2 regions of the Streptomyces sp. NPDC015532 genome follow, and region 2 is predicted to be linked to the other one. Evidence: predicted binding sites of a transcription regulator. Region 2 holds the regulator's gene; the other holds the start of a gene.

Region 1 (10,544 bases), on a different contig from region 2:
GACCCGGCCCTCACCACGGTCGTGCTGAACACCGGCGACGGCCTCAAGACCCTGGACGCGGTGGCCTCGGACACCGGGCTGACCGCGACCATCCGCCCGAACCTCGACTCCTTCCGAGAGGCTGGCCTCGCATCATGAGCGTCAACGTCCGCATCCCCACCATCCTGCGCACCTACACCGGTGGCGCCGCCGAGGTGACGGCCGAGGGCGCGACCCTCGCCGAGGTCATCAGCGACCTGGAGAAGAACCACACGGGCATCGCCGCGCGCGTCCTGGACGACCAGGGCAAGCTGCGCCGCTTCGTGAACGTGTACGTCAACGACGACGACGTCCGCTTCGAGCAGGGCCTGGAGACGGCGACCCCGGACGGTGTGGGTGTCTCGATCATTCCGGCCGTCGCCGGAGGCTGATCGTTACCCTCGGTAATGCCGAACACGCTGAGTTCATCGAATTGCCCCCTCCGTGAGAGAAACGGAGGGGGCAATTCTGTAGGGTTGAACGCGCTAGAGTCGGGGAAGCCGCTTGTTTTTGGATGTTGGTTTCATGCCGGACGCATATGAGTGACCGTTCGCGGGCCGACAAGAAGTAGCCAAACTGCCTCGCCTTTTTGGGCATTTTATGGCATTTACGGGGCCCGACTTGCCCCGAATCCTTGCGCATTCTCCGCATATCATTGATCGGCCATGCCCAGAATTCTCGTCCGATTGACCTGTTGCAGAGGGCAGTTGGACAGATACATTCAGCCGCGGTCGACGCGTTCCGGCGCACACCCCCAACCGTTGGGGGGTGAGGTCTGACCCGGATCCGCGAAGTGTGGATCTGTGCAAGGGCCAGTAATAGGGGAGTTAGGCATGGCTCAGGGCACCGTCAAGTGGTTCAACGCGGAGAAGGGGTACGGCTTCATCGCGGTCGACGGTGGTGCGGACGTCTTCGTGCACTACAGCGCGATTCAGATGGACGGCTACCGCACCCTTGAAGAGGGTCAGCGAGTGGAGTTCGAAATCTCGCAGGGCCAGAAGGGTCCGCAGGCGGACATGGTCAAACTCGCCGTCTGATCGGGCGCGAACGACCACCGACGCAACTCACGCACGAGGGGCCCGCATCCCACCGGGGATGCGGGCCCCTCGTGCGTGCCGGCCCGTCGCGGGCGCTGCCCGGCGCGCGTCCCGCGCCTGCGCACGCCCCCCGCGCGGTACCTGTGCGGACCTTCGCGCAAGGGCCCGCGCAGGGGCTGTTTTCGCGAGAGGCGCTTGCACTCGCAGGGGTCGAGTGCTAATCATTGGCGTTAGCACTCTCCCAGTGAGAGTGACAGAACTTGGATCGGGTCAGCGAGGCCCGCGGGCCTGTGGGGCAAGGAACCACAAGGCTTGCAGGCCGTCCGTCGCGGGCGCGGGCACGATCCGGAGCAATCCACCCCGTCCGGGAGGACCACTTCACATGGCCAAGATCATCGCGTTCAACGAGGAGGCACGGCGCGGTCTCGAGCGCGGGATGAACCAGCTCGCTGACGCCGTCAAGGTCACCCTCGGCCCCAAGGGCCGTAACGTCGTCCTCGAGAAGAAGTGGGGCGCCCCCACGATCACCAACGATGGTGTTTCCATCGCCAAGGAGATCGAGCTCGAGGACCCGTACGAGAAGATCGGCGCCGAGCTGGTCAAGGAAGTCGCCAAGAAGACGGACGACGTCGCCGGCGACGGTACGACCACGGCGACCGTGCTGGCCCAGGCGCTCGTGCGCGAGGGTCTGCGCAACGTCGCCGCCGGCGCCAACCCGATGGCCCTCAAGCGCGGTATCGAGAAGGCCGTCGAGGCCGTCTCCGGTGCCCTGCTTGAGCAGGCGAAGGATGTCGAGACCAAGGAGCAGATCGCCTCCACGGCCTCCATCTCCGCCGCCGACACCCAGATCGGCGAGCTCATCGCCGAGGCGATGGACAAGGTCGGCAAGGAAGGCGTCATCACCGTCGAGGAGTCCCAGACCTTCGGTCTGGAGCTGGAGCTCACCGAGGGTATGCGCTTCGACAAGGGCTACATCTCGGCGTACTTCGCCACCGACATGGAGCGTATGGAGGCCGTCCTCGACGACCCGTACATCCTGATCGCGAACTCCAAGATCGCGAACGTGAAGGACCTGCTCCCGCTCCTGGAGAAGGTCATGCAGGGCGGCAAGCCCCTGCTGATCATCGCCGAGGACGTCGAGGGCGAGGCCCTGTCGACCCTGGTCGTCAACAAGATCCGTGGCACCTTCAAGTCCGTCGCCGTCAAGGCTCCGGGCTTCGGTGACCGCCGCAAGGCCATGCTCGGCGACATCGCCATCCTCACGGGCGGCGAGGTCATCTCCGAGGAGGTCGGCCTCAAGCTGGAGAACGCGGGTCTGGACCTGCTGGGCCGCGCCCGCAAGGTCGTCATCACCAAGGACGAGACCACGATCGTCGACGGCTCCGGCTCTGCCGACCAGGTCGCCGGCCGTGTGAACCAGATCCGTGCCGAGATCGAGAACTCGGACTCGGACTACGACCGCGAGAAGCTCCAGGAGCGTCTGGCGAAGCTGGCCGGCGGCGTGGCCGTCATCAAGGCCGGTGCCGCCACCGAGGTCGAGCTCAAGGAGCGCAAGCACCGCATCGAGGACGCCGTTCGCAACGCGAAGGCGGCCGTCGAGGAGGGCATCGTCGCCGGTGGTGGCGTGGCCCTGCTCCAGGCCTCCTCGGTCTTCGAGAAGCTCGAGCTCACGGGCGACGAGGCGACCGGCGCCAACGCCGTGCGTCTCGCCCTGGAGGCCCCGCTCAAGCAGATCGCCGTCAACGGTGGTCTCGAGGGTGGCGTCATCGTCGAGAAGGTGCGCAACCTTCCCGTCGGCCACGGCCTGAACGCCGCGACCGGTGAGTACGTCGACATGATCGCCGAAGGCATCATCGACCCGGCGAAGGTCACGCGCTCTGCCCTGCAGAACGCCGCCTCCATCGCCGCGCTGTTCCTGACCACCGAGGCCGTCATCGCCGACAAGCCGGAGAAGGCCGCTGCCGGCGGCGCTCCGGGCGGCATGCCGGGCGGTGACATGGACTTCTGATCGACCCCGGTCGATCAACCGTCCTGACGTACCGAGGGCGGCACCTTCCCGCAAGGGGGGTGCCGCCCTCGGGCGTTTCCCGGCCCGCCCCGGACGGCTCCCGGGGCCGCGGCCCGACCCGCGACGTGGCCCGGATCACAGAAGCGGGCCCGGGTACGGCGGAATGCTCCGCCCGGTGCGGAGGTTGACGCTGAAGAGCAGTTGATGCATGTGCACATACCGCACGGAATCTCCTGCTTCGCAGACCGCTCGACGTCATACCGACCACCTCTTCGAGGAGCCCCCACGTGACCGCTGACGCCGCGACCCGCGCAGCCGAGATCCTGTCCCGTCCCGTCTCGATCAACGGCCTGACCGTCCCGAACCGGATCGCCATGGCCCCGATGACCCGGATGTTCTCGCCGGGTGGTGTACCGGGGGAGGACGTGGTCGGCTACTACTCCCGCCGCGCCGCCGCGGGCGTCGGCCTGATCGTCACCGAGGGCACCTACGTCGGCCACGACTCGGCCGGACAGAGCGACGCGGTGCCGCGCTTCCACGGCGAGGAGCAGCTCGCGGGATGGGCGAAGGTCGCCGACGCCGTGCACGCGGCGGGCGGTGCGATCGTCCCGCAGCTCTGGCACATCGGCATGGTCCGCAAGGCGGGCGAGCCGCCCTTCACGGACGCCCCGCCCGTCGGCCCCTCCGGCCTCTACAAGGAGGGCGCCGAGGTCACCGGCAAGAGCATGACCCAGCAGGACCTCGACGACGTCGTCGAGGCCTTCGCCAAGGCCGCCGCGGACGCCGAGCGCATCGGCTTCGACGGTGTCGAACTGCACGGCGCCCACGGCTACCTGCTCGACCAGTTCCACTGGGCCGGCACCAACCGGCGCGAGGACGCGTACGGCGGTGACCCGGTGGCCCGTACGAAGTTCTCGGCGGAGATCGTCGCCGCGGTGCGTGCCGCGGTCTCGCCCGAGTTCCCCGTCATCTTCCGCTACTCGCAGTGGAAGCAGCAGGCCTACGAGGCCCGGCTCGCCGAGACCCCGGAGGAGCTGGAGGCGATCCTCGCCCCGCTCGCCGCGGCCGGTGTCGACTCCTTCCACGCCTCCACGCGCCGCTACTGGGTGCCCGAGTTCGACGGTTCCGACCTCAACCTCGCGGGCTGGACGAAGAAGCTGACGGGCAAGCCCACCATCACCGTCGGCTCGGTCGGCCTGGACGGCGACTTCATCAAGGCCTTCGTGGGCGAGGGCTCCCCGGTCAAGGGCATCGACGACCTCCTCGACCGCATGGAGCGCGACGAGTTCGACCTCGTCGCCATCGGCCGCGCGCTGCTCCAGGACCCCGAGTGGGCGGCGAAGGTCCTGGCCGGACGCTTCGAGGACCTGGCTCCGTACGACGCGGCGGCGCTGCGCACGCTCAGCTGACACAGCTTCCTGGAAACAGGGGGAACGGGGGAGGGACGGCGCCCGCCGCGACGCGGGCGCCGTCCCTTTTTTCCGCGCTCCGCCCCGGTCAGCCGGTGGCGCCGAGGTGGCCCACGAAGGCGCCCCACGCGGCGGCCCCGAAGGCGATCACGGAACCGGGCTTCTTGGAGTCCCGGACGGGGATGTGAGGGGGGTGGCCCGCAGCCAGGGCAACTTCCAGGCAGTCGCCGCCGCTTGCTCCGCTGTAGCTGGACTTGCGCCAAGTGGCCTTGCGCAGGGCGTACTCAGGGCTGTCGCTCATGCGCGTAATCCTCGGCCACCGAGCGGATCAGGGCCAGTGATTCGTGCGGTGAGAGTGCGCTGGCCGCGAGGAGGTGGAAGGTCAGGTCATGGTGGGCGACGGTGGCCGGGTCGTCCTCCAGCCGGCCTGTCCCCAGGCCTTGCAGGTAAGCGAGAGGTGCGGCGTCGTTGAAGGTCATCAGCTTGAGGGAGCCCTCCATGGCCATGTGGGCTCCCGCTGCGAAGGCCAGCACTTGCACGATGACCCGGTGCCCTTCCACCAGGGTGGCAATGTGGCGTAGGGCCTCGGCCATGACCGGCCAATCGCCGACCCTTCGGCGTAGGACAGCCTCGTCAAGGATCGCCCACAACAGCGGCGTTGTTGGATCGTCGAGCAGGCGCCCACGTTCCAGTCGGGCCGCGACCAACTCGTCGATGACCTGCGCTGTTGCCGTCGGGCGTCCCCGGCGGAACATGGCCTGGGCATACCCCCGTGTCTGCAGCAGGCCCGGGACGAGTGCCGGCGCATACTCCCTGATCCCCGTGGCAACCGCCTCCGCCTCTGCCGCCTCCACGAAGTGGTCCGGGTACTTCGACCTGGCCAGGGCCCGGCAGTTGCGTTCGAAGAAGCCCTTGGTCCCGAGGATCTCGTCTATCTGGACGGCGTATTCGAGCTGCAAGCGGCGTGTGCCCGACTCCAGTTGGCCGATGAACGAACCGCTGACGAAGAGGGGTTCGCCCAGGTCGGCCTGGCTGAGACCGGCGTTCTCGCGGGCGTGCCGCAGCTCGGCGCCGATCATCGCGCGGGGGGAGGCGGCCGGGTCGAGGTCCTTGGGGCCGGGCATGGCGACTCCCTGTCACACAGGTGGGGTTGTTGGACCGGCGTCCCTTCCCAGGCTAGGGGGGTGATGGCCACGCTGGGTGGTGAAAGCGAACACTCAGCGTGGAAGGTGCGGTGCGATGGAGACGACGTCGGGCGAGGAGTACGCGATCGACGTACGGGACGGGCGGCTCGGGCAGGTGATGGGGCGCGAGGGCGGCCTCGTACAACTGCGGCCGCCCGGCGGGGGAATCGAGTGGGACTGTCCGCCCGAGGCACTCGGGGAGGCGCCGCCGGGTGAGGTGCTGCGGGCCCGGGTGCGGCGGCTCAACGCGGAGGGGCGGCTGCCCTGACCCGGGGCCGGGGAGGGGGCCCGCCTTCGGGCCCCCGGCCTTCCTGAAGGTTTCCCGGCCTGCCTAGAGGTTCCCCATCGGCTCGATGTCGACCTTGACCGGGGTGCCCCAGATGCGGAGCACCTCGTAGTCCGTGAACTCGTGGACGAGGCGGTAGGCCATGCCGGGGCGGGGGGCCCGGCGCTCGGCGGCGAGGTAACGCTCGGCCTCCTGGCGGTCGCGGCGGGGAGTGCCGCACAGGAGCCACGTCTGGCCGTTCCACACCTCCGGGAGCCAGCGCTGCTGGGGCTGGGGGCGGTCACCGCGCACTCCGTAGCGGGACATCGTGCGGTCGGGCAGCTCGTCCGGGGCGGCTGGCCGGCCGTGCGTGTACGCGTCGTTGACCTCGGTGCGGCGGGCGGTGCGGCGGCGGGTCTCGCAGAGCAGACAGCGGTCCGGGGCGCTCTCGTCCACCGGGCCGTTCGGGTGCTCGGGGCAGCGGGTGGTCGGCTTGGCCGTCGACACCGTCTCGTCGAGCAGGTCCAGGGCCCGCTTCAGGTCCGCCTTGACCTCGTGCAGCTTGGCGTCGGGGGTGTCGGCGTTCAGTGCGTCGCCGTGTTCCCCGAGCAGCCGCAGAGCGCGGCCGAGGGCGGTCAGCTGTGCGTGGTTCATGCCCCCAGCGTCGCACGCGCCACCGACAGCGCGGCCGGGACAGGTCCTAGACGGCGGCCTGTTCCGAGCGGCGGGCCGGTGAGGCGCCGCCGGTGTCACGGTCGAGTCCGCCGTCGGGACCGTTTCGCAGGGCGCCGCCGAGGCCGAAGAAGTAGGTGGCCGCGAATCCGACGGCGTACCCGGTCAGCAGGCCGCCCGCGTAGATCGCCGCGGTGACGGCGAGGCCCCGGTTGCCGGACAGCAGCGGGAACAGGGCCACACCGGAGGGTCCGATGGCGGTCGAGCCCACGCGGTCGCCCAGCATCGAGAAGAAGCCGATGAAGGCACCGCCCGCCGCGCCGCCCGCGCAGGCCGTGACGAAGGGGCGGCCGAGGGGCAGGGAGACGCCGTAGATCAGGGGTTCGCCGACGCCGAGGAGCCCGGCCGGGAGCGCCGATCTGATCGTCGTACGGAGCGAGGTGTCGTGGCGCAGCCGGACGTAGACCGCGAGGGCGGCGCCGACCTGGCCCGCGCCCGCCATGGCGAGCACGGGCAGCAGGACGGTGTACCCCTGCTGTTCGATGAGCGTGGTGTGGATGGGGATGAGGGCCTGGTGCAGGCCCAGCATCACCAGGGGGAGGAACAGGGCGCCGAGGACGAGCCCGGCGAGGGCGCCGGTGGTGGACAGCAGCCAGGCGGCGGCGCTGCCGATGGCGGCGGAGAGCTCACCGGCCGCGTACATCAGCGCGTACAGCGTGACCAGGCCGGTCAGCAGCACGGTGAGGGTGGGGGTGAGCAGGACGTCCAGGGTCGGCGGCACCCAGCGGCGGCACCACTTCTCCACGTACGTCCCGAGCAGGGCCGCGGCCAGGGCGCCGAGGACACCGCCCTGGCCGGGGGCGAGCGTCACCCCGAGGACGGTCACCTTGGCGACCCCCGCGTACACGACGACCGAGGCCACCGCGCCGCCCAGGACCGGGGTGCCGCCGAACACCTTGGCCGTGTTGTGTCCCACGAAGACGGCGATCAGCGCCATGAACCCGGCGGCGATGGCGGTCAGCGCGGGGGTCAGGCCCTTCAGGACGCCGAGGTTGATCAGCAGGCCGTTGAGGCCGGCGATGACCCCGCAGCCGATCAGGGCGGGGATCAGGGGCACGAAGACGTCCGCGATCCGCCGCAGGAACAGCTTGAGGGGGGTGGCGTTGCGGCGGGTCCGGGAGGCCTTCAGCTCGGCGCCGCGCAGGGCGAGCCGGTCCGCGGTGGTCGCCGGTCCGGTGCCCGGCGCGGTGGCCGGTTCCGCGCCGGGCGGGGCGAGGGGCGCCGGGGCGCCCGCCAGCAGTGCCTCGAAGGCGGGCGTCACCCGGGCGACCGTGCCGGGGCCCAGCACGATCTGGTACGAGCCGTCGTCCGCGACCAGGCCGAGGACGGCGGGCAGGGCCCGCAGGCCCGCCTCGTCCACCAGGTCGCCGTCCCGCAGCCCCAGCCGGAGCCGGGTCATGCAGTGGGCGACGGTGAGGACGTTCGCGGGTCCGCCCACGAGGGGGAGGATGGCCGCTGCTGTGGTGGAGTCCTTTGTGCTCACTCCCCGAGCGTGCTGGTCAGCGGGCCGAAGCCGCCAGCGCGGCGCGCAGATGGCCCTCGGACTCCTCCAGAAGGCGGGCGGCGGTGGGTCCGTCGACGCCGCCGACGATCGTCAGGATGGCGTTCTTCACCTCGCCGTCGGTGGCGGCGAGCGCGCGCTCGATCTCCTCGTCGGAGGCCCCGGTGGCGAGGGCGACGATGCGGCGGGAGCGGGCCCGCAGCTTCTCGTTCGAGGCCCGTACGTCGACCATCAGGTTCCCGTACGTCTTGCCGAGCCGGATCATCGTGATCGTCGAGAGCATGTTGAGGACGAGCTTCTGCGCGGTGCCGGACTTCAGCCGGGTGGAGCCCGTGAGCAGTTCGGGGCCGACCACGACCTCGATGCCGTGGTCCGCGGCGGAGGCGAGCGCGCTGTGCGCGTTGCAGGACAGGCCGATCGTGAGCGCGCCCTGTTTGCGGGCGTGTTCGACCGCGCCGACGGCGTACGGGGTGCGGCCCGAGGCGGAGACACCGACCACGGTGTCGTCGGCCGTCAGGGCGAGTGCGTCCAGGTCGGCCGCCGCGAGGTCCCGGGAGTCCTCGGCGCCCTCGATCGAGGTGACCATGGCGGTCGGGCCGCCCGCGATCACGCCGACGACCCGGGAGGGATCGGTGTTGAACGTGGGCGGGCACTCCGAGGCGTCCAGGACTCCGAGGCGGCCCGCGGTGCCGGCGCCCGCGTAGACGAGACGGCCGCCGCGGGCCATGCGCTCCGCGATGTCGTCGATCGCGGCGGCGATGAGCGGAAGCTGCGCGGCGACGGCCGCCGGCACCGTCGTGTCCTCGCCGTTCATGATCCGCGCGATCTCCAGCGTGGACAGACGGTCGATGTCGGACAGCTCGGGGCGGAACGCCTCGGTGGTCAGCGTCTCCAACTCCGCTCGAAGATCGCCGTGGTTGGGCATGGAGGTCATGACAGGGTCGGCTCTTTCCGGTGAGGTGTCGTATCCGCGGCCCCGGGCGGGGCGCGGGCCGGGACGACGTGCGGGACCGCCGCGCGGGCGCCGACAGCCGCCCGCCGGGCCGCACTCTCCCCGCTGATGGAAGTTCCCCGGTGTGTCCCGCGGCCCCGGATCCCGGTCCGCCGGCCGGGCGGCGCGGCTAGCGGCCGCCGCGCGGGGAGTGGCGGTGCGCCAGGGCCTCGTACGAGGCGGACAGCGCGGGCGCCGCCGTCTCGTAGGTGCGCTGGGCGACCCCCACGAACAGACAGTCCACCACCAGGAGCTGGCTGGTGCGCGACGACATGGCCGCCGGGCGCAGCTCGCTCTCCCGGGCGGTCGAGGTGGTGAGGACGTGGTCGGCGTACTGCGCGACCGGTCCGCTCGGGCGGCCGGTGATCGCCACCGTCGTCGCTCCGTGCTCGAAGGCGACCCGCAGCGGCTCGATGACGTCGCCGGTCGAGCCGGAGTGCGTGATGGCTATCGCCACGTCCTTGGCGCGCAGCTGCACCGCGCCCGTCACCGCGAGGTGCGGGTCGCTGTGCGCGTGGGCGATGAGCCCGATCCGCAGGAGTTTCTGCAGGAGATCCTGGGCGACGAGCCCGGACGCGCCGACACCGTAGATGTCGACGCGGCGGGCGGTGGCGATGGCGGTGACGGCGGCGCCGAGCTGGACGGTGTCGAGCGCGGCGGCGGTGTCGGCGAGGGTCTGCTGCTCGTCGTAGGCGAGCTTGGCGACGACGTCGGCGATGGGGTCGTCGACGGCTATGTCGGCGGTGACGGCGGGGGCCCGGCCCGACTGCTGCTGCGCGGCGAGCCCGGCGAGGGCGAGGCGCAGGTCGCGGTATCCGGGGTAGCCGAGGAGGCGGGCCGTGCGTACGACCGTGGCCTCGCTGGTGCCGGTGAGCTCGGCGAGTCCGGTGACCGTGAGGGCCGCGCAGCCGGCCGGGTCGGCGGCGACGGCCTCGGCGACCCGCTGCATGGAGCGCGTCATCGAGGGGGCGAGGGTCCGCACCTTGGCCGCGAGGGCCGCGGGGGCGGGCGGTGCCTCACCCGCGAAAATTTCCTTCACGTCATGGGTCACACCATGAAAGATATTTTCCTTTGGGGCATACGGTCAAGGGTGCCCACAATGGGGACATGGACCCCACCGGCAGCCCCCTCAGCCCCTTGGAGCAGGCGTTGCACGCGGCGCGCGCCCGCGTGCTCGCCGACCTGATCGCGGGCCAGGTGGCCGAGGCGGACGTCGTCTCCCTGGTCGAGGACTCGGTGGTGCAGCGCCGTTGGTGGGTCGAGCAGTGGCCGGAAGGCGCCGGGTTCGTCGCCGGGCTCGTCGCCCAGGACGTGCAGGACGCGATCCTGGAGCGGCACGGACGGTGGCCGCTGTGCCCGGTGTGCTCCAGCGGCGACCCGCACGCCCTGGAGGTGGAGC
Region 2 (10,544 bases):
GCTGCGGTTACTGCGACTTCAACACCTACACGGCGACCGAGCTGCGGGGCAGCGGGGGCGTGCTCGCCTCCCGCGACAACTACGCGGACACCCTGACCGACGAGATCCGGCTCGCCCGCAAGGTCCTCGGCGACGACCCCCGCCCGGTCCGCACGGTCTTCGTCGGAGGCGGTACGCCCACGCTGCTGGCCGCCGACGATCTCGTACGGATGCTGGGCGCGATCCGGGACGAGTTCGGGCTCGCGGACGACGCCGAGATCACGACGGAGGCGAACCCCGAGTCCGTGGACCCGGAGTACCTCGCGACCCTGCGCGCCGGCGGCTTCAACCGGATCTCCTTCGGCATGCAGAGCGCCCGGCAGCACGTCCTGAAGGTGCTCGACCGCACGCACACCCCGGGCCGCCCCGAGGCCTGTGTCGCCGAGGCCCGCGCGGCCGGATTCGCGCATGTGAACCTTGATCTGATCTACGGCACGCCGGGGGAGTCGGACGACGACTGGCGGGCGTCGCTCGAAGCCGCCCTCGGCGCCGGTCCCGACCACATCTCCGCGTACGCGCTCATCGTCGAGGAGGGCACCCAGCTCGCGCGCCGGATCCGCCGCGGCGAGGTCCCGATGACGGACGACGACGTGCACGCGGACCGGTATCTCATCGCGGACGAGGTGATGTCGGCGGCGGGCTTCGACTGGTACGAGGTGTCGAACTGGGCCACCTCCGAGGCCGGCCGCTGTCTGCACAACGAGCTGTACTGGCGCGGCGCCGACTGGTGGGGAGCGGGCCCCGGCGCGCACAGCCACGTCGGCGGCGTTCGCTGGTGGAACGTGAAACATCCGGGGGCCTACGCGGCGGCGCTGGCCGAGGGCCGCTCCCCGGGGGCAGGCCGTGAACTCCTGTCCGACGAGGACCGCCGGGTCGAGCGGATCCTCCTGGAACTGCGGTTGCGCGAGGGCTGCCCGCTCTCCCTGCTCCGCCCCGACGGCCTCGCGGCCTCCCGCCGCGCTCTGTCCGACGGACTCCTCGAAGCCGGTCCGTACGACGCCGGCCGCGCCGTTCTCACCCTGCGCGGCCGCCTCCTCGCGGACGCCGTCGTCCGGGATCTGGTGGACTGAACACCTGTTCCCGCGCGGTTCCCGGCCAAGTTTCACGCGGGACCGGGACGGCCGGCCGGGGACGCGACCGTTCCCGGGGAACCGGCCGCCGTCCGGTCACTCCGGCGCCGTGACGAAGTCGATCAGTTCCTCCACGCGGCCCAGGAGTGCCGGTTCCAGGTCCCTGTAGGAGTGGACCCGGGACAGGATGTGCTGCCAGGCCGCGCCGGTGTTCTCCGGCCAGCCCAGGGCCCGGCACACGCCCGTCTTCCAGTCCTGGCCGCGCGGGACGGTCGGCCAGGCCGCGATGCCGACGGAGGACGGCTTCACGGCCTCCCAGACGTCGATGTACGGGTGGCCGAGCACCAGGGCGTGCTCGCTGGTGACCGCCTCGGCGATCCGGGACTCCTTCGACCCCGGGACCAGGTGGTCCACGAGGACGCCGAGCCGGGCGTCCGGGCCCGGGGCGAACGCGTCGACGACCGCCGGGAGGTCGTCGACGCCCTCCAGGTACTCCACGACGACGCCCTCGATGCGCAGATCGTCGCCCCAGACCCGTTCCACCAGTTCGGCGTCGTGGCGGCCCTCGACGTAGATGCGCCCGGCGCGCGCGACCCGGGCGCGGGCGCCGGGTACCGCCACCGAGCCGGAGGCGGTACGGCTGGGGCGTACGGGAGCCGTGGCCGCCGGGCGGACCAGGGTCACCACCTTGCCCTCCAGGAGGAAGCCGCGCGGCTCCAGCGGGAACACCCGGTGCTTGCCGAAGCGGTCCTCCAGGGTCACCGTGCCCGCCTCGCAGCGGATCACCGCGCCGCAGAAGCCGGTGCCGGCCTCCTCGACGACCAGACCCGGGTCCGCCGGGACCTCGGGCACGGACCGGGGCTTCTTCCACGGCGGGGTCAGGTCCGGAGAGTACGAGCGCATTCGGATGACGATAGGAGAAGTCCGGCGGCGCTCACCGCGACACGCCGGAACCCGTCGTGCCGAAGCGTGCCGTCAGGGTGTCCCGCTGGGTGCGGACGAACGCGGCGTCCACGATCGCCCCGTGCCCGGGGACGTACAGCGCGTCCTCGCCGCCCAGTCCGAGCAGCCGGTCCAGCGCCGCGGGCCAGCGCGACGGTACGGCGTCGGGGCCCGCCTGCGGCTCGCCCGACTCCTCGACCAGGTCGCCGCAGAACACCACGGCCGGGTCGCCGGACACGACGGCCACGAGGTCGTGGGCGGTGTGGCCCTCGCCCGTCCGCACCAGCCGGACCTCGACGCCGCCGCCGAGATCCAGGTCCCAGGTGCTCCGGACGAAGCCGCGGGGACGTACGAGCGTGTCGGCGGCCTCCTCCGCCGCCCCCGGGTCGAGACCGTTGCGCACCGCGTCCGCGCACAGCGCGTCGCGGCCGTTCTCGTAGACCCCGGACGAACCGTCCGCGACGAGGATCCGAGCGCCCGCGAACGCCGCGGCGCCGAACACGTGGTCGAAATGTGGGTGGGTGAGCGCGATATGAGTCACACGCCCGCCGGTGAGGGCCCGCGCGTCGGCGCGCAGCGCGGCGCCCTCCGCGAGGCTCGACCCGGCGTCGATCATCAGCGCCGCCCCCTCGCCGACGACGAGCCCGGCCGTGCAGTCCCAGTCCGGAAGCCGCCGTCGCCCCACCCGGGACGTCACCCTTTCCCACCCGAGCTCTTCCCAAGTCAGCCTCATGCGGCGACGCTAACGGTGACCGGGTGCCGTGCACGACCTCGCAGGCCCGCCCTTGCCCGGGGCGTGCCTCACCGCCGTACACTGAGCTGGGGAACGTTGGCACTCGCGTGCGCTGAGTGCCAGACGAAAGCCACGAAGGCCACAAGACCACCGAGTCGACTCCTGGAGGTGTGCGCGATGCTCAGCGAACGCAGGCTCGAGGTGCTGCGCGCCATCGTCCAGGACTACGTGGGCACCGAGGAGCCGGTCGGCTCCAAGGCGCTCACCGAGCGGCACCGGCTGGGCGTCTCGCCCGCGACGGTCCGCAACGACATGGCGGTCCTGGAGGACGAGGGGTACATCGCCCAGCCGCACACCAGTGCCGGGCGCATCCCCACGGACAAGGGGTACCGCCTCTTCGTCGACAAGCTCGCCGGCGTCAAGCCGATGACCGCGCCCGAGCGCCGCGCCATCCAGAACTTCCTGGACGGTGCCGTCGACCTGGACGACGTCGTCGGCCGGACCGTGCGGCTGCTCGCGCAGCTCACCCGGCAGGTCGCCGTCGTGCAGTACCCCTCGCTGACCCGCTCGACCGTGCGCCATGTGGAGCTGCTGTCCATGGCTCCCGCGCGGGTGATGCTCGTGCTGATCACGGACACCGGCCGGGTCGAACAGCGCATGATCAACTGTCCGGCGCCGTTCGGTGAGACGTCGCTGGCGGACCTGCGCGCCCGGCTCAACAGCCGGGTCGCGGGACGCCCCTTCGCGGACGTCCCGCAGCTCGTCCAGGACCTCCCGGACGCCTTCGAGGCGGAAGACCGGGGTACGGTCTCGACGGTGCTCTCCACACTGCTGGAGACACTCGTCGAGGAGACCGAGGAGCGGCTGATGATCGGCGGTACCGCCAATCTGACGCGATTCGGACATGACTTCCCTCTCACCATCCGGCCGGTGCTCGAAGCGCTGGAGGAGCAGGTCGTGCTCCTCAAGTTGCTTGGAGAGGCCGGAGATTCGAGCATGACCGTGCGAATCGGGCACGAGAACGCGTACGAGGGACTCAACTCCACGTCCGTGGTCTCCGTCGGCTACGGTTCGGGCGTTGAGGCAGTAGCCAAACTCGGCGTGGTCGGCCCGACCCGCATGGATTACCCGGGAACGATGGGAGCGGTACGAGCGGTGGCACGGTACGTCGGACAGATCCTGGCGGAGTCGTAAGTGGCCACGGACTACTACGCCGTACTCGGCGTGCGCCGCGACGCGTCCCAGGACGAGATCAAGAAGGCGTTCCGGAGGCTCGCTCGCGAGCTGCATCCGGACGTCAATCCCGATCCGAAGACGCAGGAGCGGTTCAAAGAGATCAACGCCGCGTACGAGGTGTTGTCGGACCCGCAGAAGAAGCAGGTCTACGACCTCGGCGGTGACCCGCTGTCCCAGCAGGGCGGCGCGGGCGCCGGAGGCTTCGGCGCGGGCGGCTTCGGGAACTTCTCGGACATCATGGACGCGTTCTTCGGCACGGCGTCGCAGCGCGGACCGCGCTCGCGCACCCGCCGGGGTCAGGACGCCATGATCCGGCTGGAGATCGAGCTCGACGAGGCGGCCTTCGGCACCACGAAGGACATCCAGGTCGACACGGCCGTCGTCTGCGGCACCTGCAACGGCGAGGGCGCCGCACCCGGCACCTCCGCGCAGACCTGTGACATGTGCCGCGGTCGCGGCGAGGTGTCCCAGGTGACGCGGTCCTTCCTCGGCCAGGTCATGACCTCACGGCCGTGTCCGCAGTGCCAGGGCTTCGGCACCGTCGTCCCGACCCCGTGCCACGAGTGCGCGGGTGACGGCCGGGTGCGCTCCCGTCGCACCCTGACGGTCAAGATCCCGGCCGGTGTCGACAACGGCACCCGGATCCAGCTCGCGGGCGAGGGCGAGGTCGGCCCCGGCGGCGGCCCCGCCGGCGACCTGTACGTCGAGATCCACGAGCTGCCGCACTCGACCTTCCAGCGGCGCGGGGACGACCTGCACTGCACGGTCACCCTCCCGATGACGGCGGCGGCCCTCGGCACGAAGGTGCCGCTGGAGACCCTCGACGGCATGGAGGAGGTCGACATCCGTCCGGGCACGCAGTCCGGCCAGTCGATCCCGCTGCACGGCCGGGGTGTCACCCACCTGCGCGGCGGCGGCCGCGGCGACCTCATCGTGCACGTCGAGGTCACCACGCCGACCAAGCTCGACCCGGAGATGGAGCGGGTGCTGCGCGAGCTCGCCAAGCTGCGTGGCGAGGAGCGGCCCACGGGTCAGTTCCAGCCCGGCCAGCAGGGTCTCTTCTCCCGGCTGAAGGACGCCTTCAACGGCCGCTGATCCATGTGGGGCACGGGGCGGGACACGCCCCGTGCCTTCCACGTCGGAGGCCCTATCCGGACGGGTGACCGGTTTCTGACTTGTCCCGGGGACGTGACAACATGCCGTCATGTCCTCCGCGCTGACCGATCTCTTCCCTCACCCGATCGTGCAGGCCCCCATGGCGGGCGGAGTCTCCGTCCCGCAGCTCGCGGCCGCCGTGTCCGAGGCCGGCGGGCTCGGCTTCCTCGCGGCGGGGTACAAGACCGCCGACGGCATGTACCAGGAGATCAAGCAGCTGCGCGGGCTGACCGGCCGTCCCTTCGGCGTCAACCTGTTCCTCCCGCAGCCCGAGCACGCGGACGCCGCCTCGGTCGAGGTGTACGCCCACCAGCTCGCCGGCGAGGCCGCCTGGTACGAGACCGAGCTCGGCGATCCGGACAGCGGACGCGACGACGGCTACGACGCCAAACTCGCCGTCCTCCTCGACAACCCGGTGGCGGCGGTCTCCTTCCACTTCGGCGTCCCGAAGCAGGAGGTGCTGGAGTCGCTGCGGCGCGCCGGGACCCTCACCCTGGTGACCGCCACCACGGCCGAGGAGGCCCTCAGCGCGCAGCGGGCCGGCGCCGACGCGGTCGTCGTGCAGGGCATCGAGGCCGGCGGACACCAGGGCACCCACCGGGACAACCCGGAGACGGATGGCACCGGCGTCGGCCTGCTCACGCTGGTCGCGCGGGTACGCGAGACCGTGGGGATCCCGGTCGTCGCGGCCGGCGGCATCATGCGCGGCAGCCAGATCGCCGCCGTCCTCGCCGCGGGCGCGAACGCGGCCCAGCTCGGCACCGCCTTCCTCGCGACCCCCGAGTCCGGCGCGAGCGCCGTGCACAAGCAGGCGCTGACCGACCCCCTGTACGTCCGCACGGAGCTCACCCGCGCCTTCTCCGGACGTCCGGCGCGCGCGCTGGCCAACCGCTTCATGCGCGAGCACGGCCCGTACGCGCCCGCCGCCTACCCCGAGGTCCACCACCTCACCCTGCCGCTGCGCAAGGCGGCCGCCAGGGCGGGCGACGCGCAGGGCATGGCACTGTGGGCGGGACAGGGTCACCGCATGGCCCGCGACCTGCCCGCCGGGCAGCTCGTGGAGGTACTGAACGCAGAGATCGCGGCCGCCGAGACAGCGTTGTCGGCCGCCGCCGAGATCCCGGAAGAGGGTGCGGCCCGATGACGGCACCGGTGTTCCTGGTCGAGCACTTCGACACGGACGGCGAGGGACGCCATGTCCTCGACGGACCCGAGGGACGGCACGCCGTCTCCGTGAAACGGCTGCACAGCGGCGAGGACGTCGTGCTCACCGACGGGGCCGGGCGCCGGGCGGACTGCGTGGTCCTCGGCACCGAGGGCAAGGACCGGCTGATCGTACGGATGGGCACGGTCACCGAGGAAGCCCCCGAGGAGCCGCGCATCACGGTCGTCCAGGCCCTGCCCAAGGGGGACCGGGGCGAGCTGGCCGTCGAGACCATGACCGAGACCGGCGTCGACGCGATCGTCCCCTGGGCCGCCTCCCGCTGCATCACGCAGTGGAAGGGCGAGCGGGGCCTGAAGGCGCTCTCCAAGTGGCGGGCCACCGCCCGGGAGGCGGGCAAGCAGTCCCGCCGGGCGCGCTTCCCGGAGGTCGCGGACGCGATGACGACCAGGCAGGTTGCCGCGCTTCTCGCCAAAGCCGATCTCGCCGCCGTGCTCCACGAGGACACCGCCCTGGGCACCGAGCCCTTCGCGACCGCCGCGCTGCCCGGCTCCGGGGACATCGTCCTGGTGGTCGGCCCCGAGGGCGGGATCTCCGCCGAAGAGGTCGCGCTGTTCACCGAGGCCGGCGCGAAGACCTTCCACCTGGGGCGCACGGTACTGCGCACCTCGACGGCCGGGACCGTGGCCACGGCACTGCTGCTGGCCCGCACCGGCCGCTGGTCCTGACCCACCGCCCACGGCACGACCTCACCGTCCGCACCTCACCGGGGAGCTCATGGAACTCGCTCAGGTACGACTGCTCGTCTCCGACTTCGCCACCTGTTACCGCTTCTACTCCGAAGTCCTCGGCCTCAAGCCCCAGTCGGGCGCGGCCGAGGGACCGTACGAGAAGTTCAGTCCGGTCACCGGATCGGCGGGCATCGCCCTCCAGGACCGGGCCATGATGACGGAAATACTGGGAGAGATCGGCGACGCCGTGACCGGACACCGCTCCCTGGTGGTGCTGCGGGTGGACGACCTCGACACCTACTGCGAACAGGTCGTCTCGCGCGGCGCGACCCTCCTGCACGGCCCGGCGCCCATGACGGAACGCATGCGCGTCGCCCATCTCAAGGACCCCGAGGGCAACCTGGTGGAACTCCAGGAGTGGCTGCTGCTGCTCGGCTGACGGGCCGCCGGAAGCCCGTCCGGGGCCGGGGAAACGGGAACCTTACGACCTCCCCGGCCCGCCGGGCAACTCCTTCGGGTGGTTGTGCCCCCGATGGCCGCATGCGGTCTACCGCACGTCGCCGTGCGGTGGCACGCTGCCGTCCATGGGGGCTTCGAGGTATTTCAGAGGCCGCACGAGGCACGGGCGGATCCTGGTGACCGTCGGGCTGGGCGCGGCCGGAGTGTTCGCGGTGACCGGGTGCCAGCCCGTGGACGGACTCAGCACCGCGACCGTCGCCTACACGACCGACCAGACGGCGACCAGAGAACTGAAACGGCGGCAGGTGGACGTGAGTTGGCTCACCTGCACCGCCCGCCTGGGCAACGCGGGCAAGGCCTACACGCCGGGGAGGTCGCCCTCGCCGAGCGAGAACACCGTGGCCACCGTCGACTGCCAGGGCCAGACCGGCGACGGCCGGGACATCACCGTCAAGGGCAAGGTCACCCGCGCCGTCAACGGCGCCTGCGTACGCGGCGATCTGCGCGCCACCGTCGGCGGCAGGCAGGTCTTCCGCGTCAACGGCCTGGGCGACTGCGACGCGGGACCCACCCCGCCGGTCACCTACCACCCCACGAACGGACAGCCCGATCCCACCGTCACCGTCACCGTGACCCGGACGATGTGGTGCAAGGGCGACCCCACCTGCTGGCCCTCACAGGGCAAGTGACCTGCCGGACCGTACGGGGATCAAGTGATCCAAACCCCTGTCGGGCCACGGGCGCGCTGCGTAGGGTGACCGGGTGACTGAGTCCGCAGCCTCCGCGTACATCCGGTTTCCGCATCTGCACGGCGAGTTGGTCGTCTTCACGGCCGAGGACGACATCTGGGCCGCCCCGGTCGACGGCGGGGGCCGCGCCTGGCGGGTCAGCGCCGACAACGTCCCGGTCAGCCATCCGCGCATCTCCCCGGACGGCACGACGGTCGCCTGGACGTCGACGCGGGACGGAGCCCCCGAGGTCCACGCGGCCTCCCTGGACGGCGGTCCCGCGAAACGGCTGACGTACTGGGGCAGCGCGAAGACCCAGGTGCGCGGCTGGACCCCCGACGGACAGGTGCTCGCCCTCAGCAGCCAGGGACAGGCCAGCCTGCGCCGCACCTGGGCCCGCTCCGTCCCGCTCGACGGGGGCCCCGCGACGACCCTGCCGTACGGGCCCGTCGGGGATGTCGCCCACGGCGAAGGCGGTGTCGTCCTGCTGTCCGCCCCGATGGGACGCGAGGCCGCCTGGTGGAAGCGCTACCGGGGCGGCACGGCCGGCAAGCTGTGGATCGACCGGGACGGCGACGGCGCGTTCGTCCGGCTGCACGAGGACATCGACGGGAACCTCGAACACCCCCTCTGGGTGGGCGAACGGATCGCCTTCCTGTCGGACCACGAGGGCGTCGGGGCCCTCTACTCCTCCCTCGCCGACGGCTCCGACCTGCGCCGCCACACGCCGCTGGACGCCTTCTACGCCCGTCACGCGGCCACCGACGGCACCCGCGTGGTCTACGCGTCCGCCGGTGAACTGTGGCTCCTCGACGGCCTCGACGGCGCCGAGCCGCGCCGCCTCGACGTCCGCCTCGGCGGCCAGCGCGTCGACCAGCAGCCGCACCCCGTCAGCGCTTCGCGCTGGTTCTCCGCCGCCTCGCCCGACCACACCGGACGCGGCAGCGCGGTCTCCGTGCGCGGTGCCGTCCACTGGGTCACCCACCGCTCCGGCCCGGCCCGCGCGCTCGCCGCCGAGCAGGGTGTCCGTGCCCGGCTGCCCCGCACCTTCCGCGCCGAGGGCGAGGAACACGTGGTGTGGGTGACCGACGCGGAGGGCGACGACGCCCTCGAATTCGCCCCCGCCACCGGCGTCGCCCCGGGAGCCACCCCGCGACGGCTCGCCGCCGGCGCGCTCGGCCGGGTCCTCGGCCTCGCCATGGCCCCCGACGGAAGCCGCGCCGCCGTCGCCTCGCACGACGGGCGCGTGCTCCTCGTCGAGCGCGAGAGCGGAGAGGTCCGCGAGGTCGACCGCAGCGAGGACGGCGATGTCACCGGCCTCGTCTTCTCGCCCGACTCCGCGTGGCTCGCCTGGTCGCACCCCGGGCCGCGCCCACTGCGCCAGCTCAAGCTCGCCAACACCACCGACCTGTCGGTGACCGAGGCGACCCCGCTGCGCTTCCGTGACTACGCACCGGCGTTCACCCTCGACGGCAAGCACCTCGCCTTCCTGTCGGCCCGCGCCTTCGACCCCGTCTACGACGAGCACGTCTTCGACCTGGCCTTCGTCGGCGGCTCCCGGCCGTATCTGATCACCCTGGCCGCGACGACCCCGTCCCCCTTCGGACCGCAGCGCCACGGCAGGCCCTTCGAGGCGCCCGACAAGGACGAGACGCCCGACAGCGAGGGCGCCCCCAGCACCCGCATCGACCTCGACGGACTCGCCGACCGGATCGTGCCGTTCCCCGTCGAGGCCGCCCGCTACTCGACGCTGCGCGCCGCCAAGGACGGACTGCTGTGGCTGCGCCACCCGGTGCGGGGCGTGCTCGGCTCCTCCCGTGCCACCCCGGACGACCCGGACCCGAAGACCGAACTGGAGCGGTACGACCTCGCCCAGCAGCGCATCGAGCATCTCGCCGCCGACGCCGACCACTTCACCGTCACCGGCGACGGCAAGCGGGTCCTGCTGTGGACCGACGGAAAGCTCAAGCTCGTCCCCAGCGACCGGCGGGCCTCGAACGACGACGAGAGCGACACGAACATCACCGTCGACCTGTCGCGGGTGCGCCAGAACGTCGACCCGGCCGCCGAGTGGCGCCAGATGTACGACGAGACGGGCCGTCTCATGCGGGACAACTTCTGGCGACCGGACCTGGGCGGTGTCGACTGGGACGCCGTCCTCGACCGGTACCGGCCGGTCCTGGAGCGCGTCGCCACCCACGACGACCTCGTCGACCTGCTGTGGGAGGTGCAGGGCGAACTCGGCACCTCGCACGCCTACGTCATGCCGCGCGGCGGCTGGGGCGGCGG

The links. Region 2 encodes HrcA, which represses chaperone genes, less so after heat shock. Its sites were predicted from a motif close to TTNGCACTCNGNNNNNCNGAGTGCNAA; they were not measured.
Region 1: the regulator HrcA is predicted to act here: its motif matches at 1,286-1,312, upstream of groL (chaperonin GroEL).

Annotation. Positions count from the first base shown of each region.
Region 1 is NZ_JBIBSY010000014.1:161,600-172,143, forward strand. It holds gene thrC (threonine synthase) at 1-138, shown strand, start outside; gene ACF07B_RS32895 (MoaD/ThiS family protein) at 135-410, shown strand; gene ACF07B_RS32900 (cold-shock protein) at 852-1,055, shown strand; gene groL (chaperonin GroEL) at 1,438-3,063, shown strand; gene ACF07B_RS32910 (NADH:flavin oxidoreductase) at 3,351-4,472, shown strand; gene ACF07B_RS32915 (DUF397 domain-containing protein) at 4,561-4,773, opposite strand; gene ACF07B_RS32920 (Scr1 family TA system antitoxin-like transcriptional regulator) at 4,757-5,596, opposite strand; gene ACF07B_RS32925 (hypothetical protein) at 5,712-5,924, shown strand; gene ACF07B_RS32930 (hypothetical protein) at 5,988-6,575, opposite strand; gene ACF07B_RS32935 (PTS transporter subunit EIIC) at 6,622-8,136, opposite strand; gene murQ (N-acetylmuramic acid 6-phosphate etherase) at 8,153-9,088, opposite strand; gene ACF07B_RS32945 (MurR/RpiR family transcriptional regulator) at 9,276-10,196, opposite strand; gene ACF07B_RS32950 (hypothetical protein) at 10,253-10,544, shown strand, end outside.
Region 2 is NZ_JBIBSY010000001.1:557,998-568,541, forward strand. It holds gene hemW (radical SAM family heme chaperone HemW) at 1-1,109, shown strand, start outside; gene ACF07B_RS02330 (DUF3097 domain-containing protein) at 1,206-2,012, opposite strand; gene ACF07B_RS02335 (MBL fold metallo-hydrolase) at 2,044-2,784, opposite strand; gene hrcA (heat-inducible transcriptional repressor HrcA) at 2,962-3,978, shown strand; gene dnaJ (molecular chaperone DnaJ) at 3,979-5,115, shown strand; gene ACF07B_RS02350 (nitronate monooxygenase) at 5,225-6,319, shown strand; gene ACF07B_RS02355 (16S rRNA (uracil(1498)-N(3))-methyltransferase) at 6,316-7,065, shown strand; gene ACF07B_RS02360 (VOC family protein) at 7,115-7,507, shown strand; gene ACF07B_RS02365 (hypothetical protein) at 7,653-8,216, shown strand; gene ACF07B_RS02370 (S41 family peptidase) at 8,290-10,544, shown strand, end outside.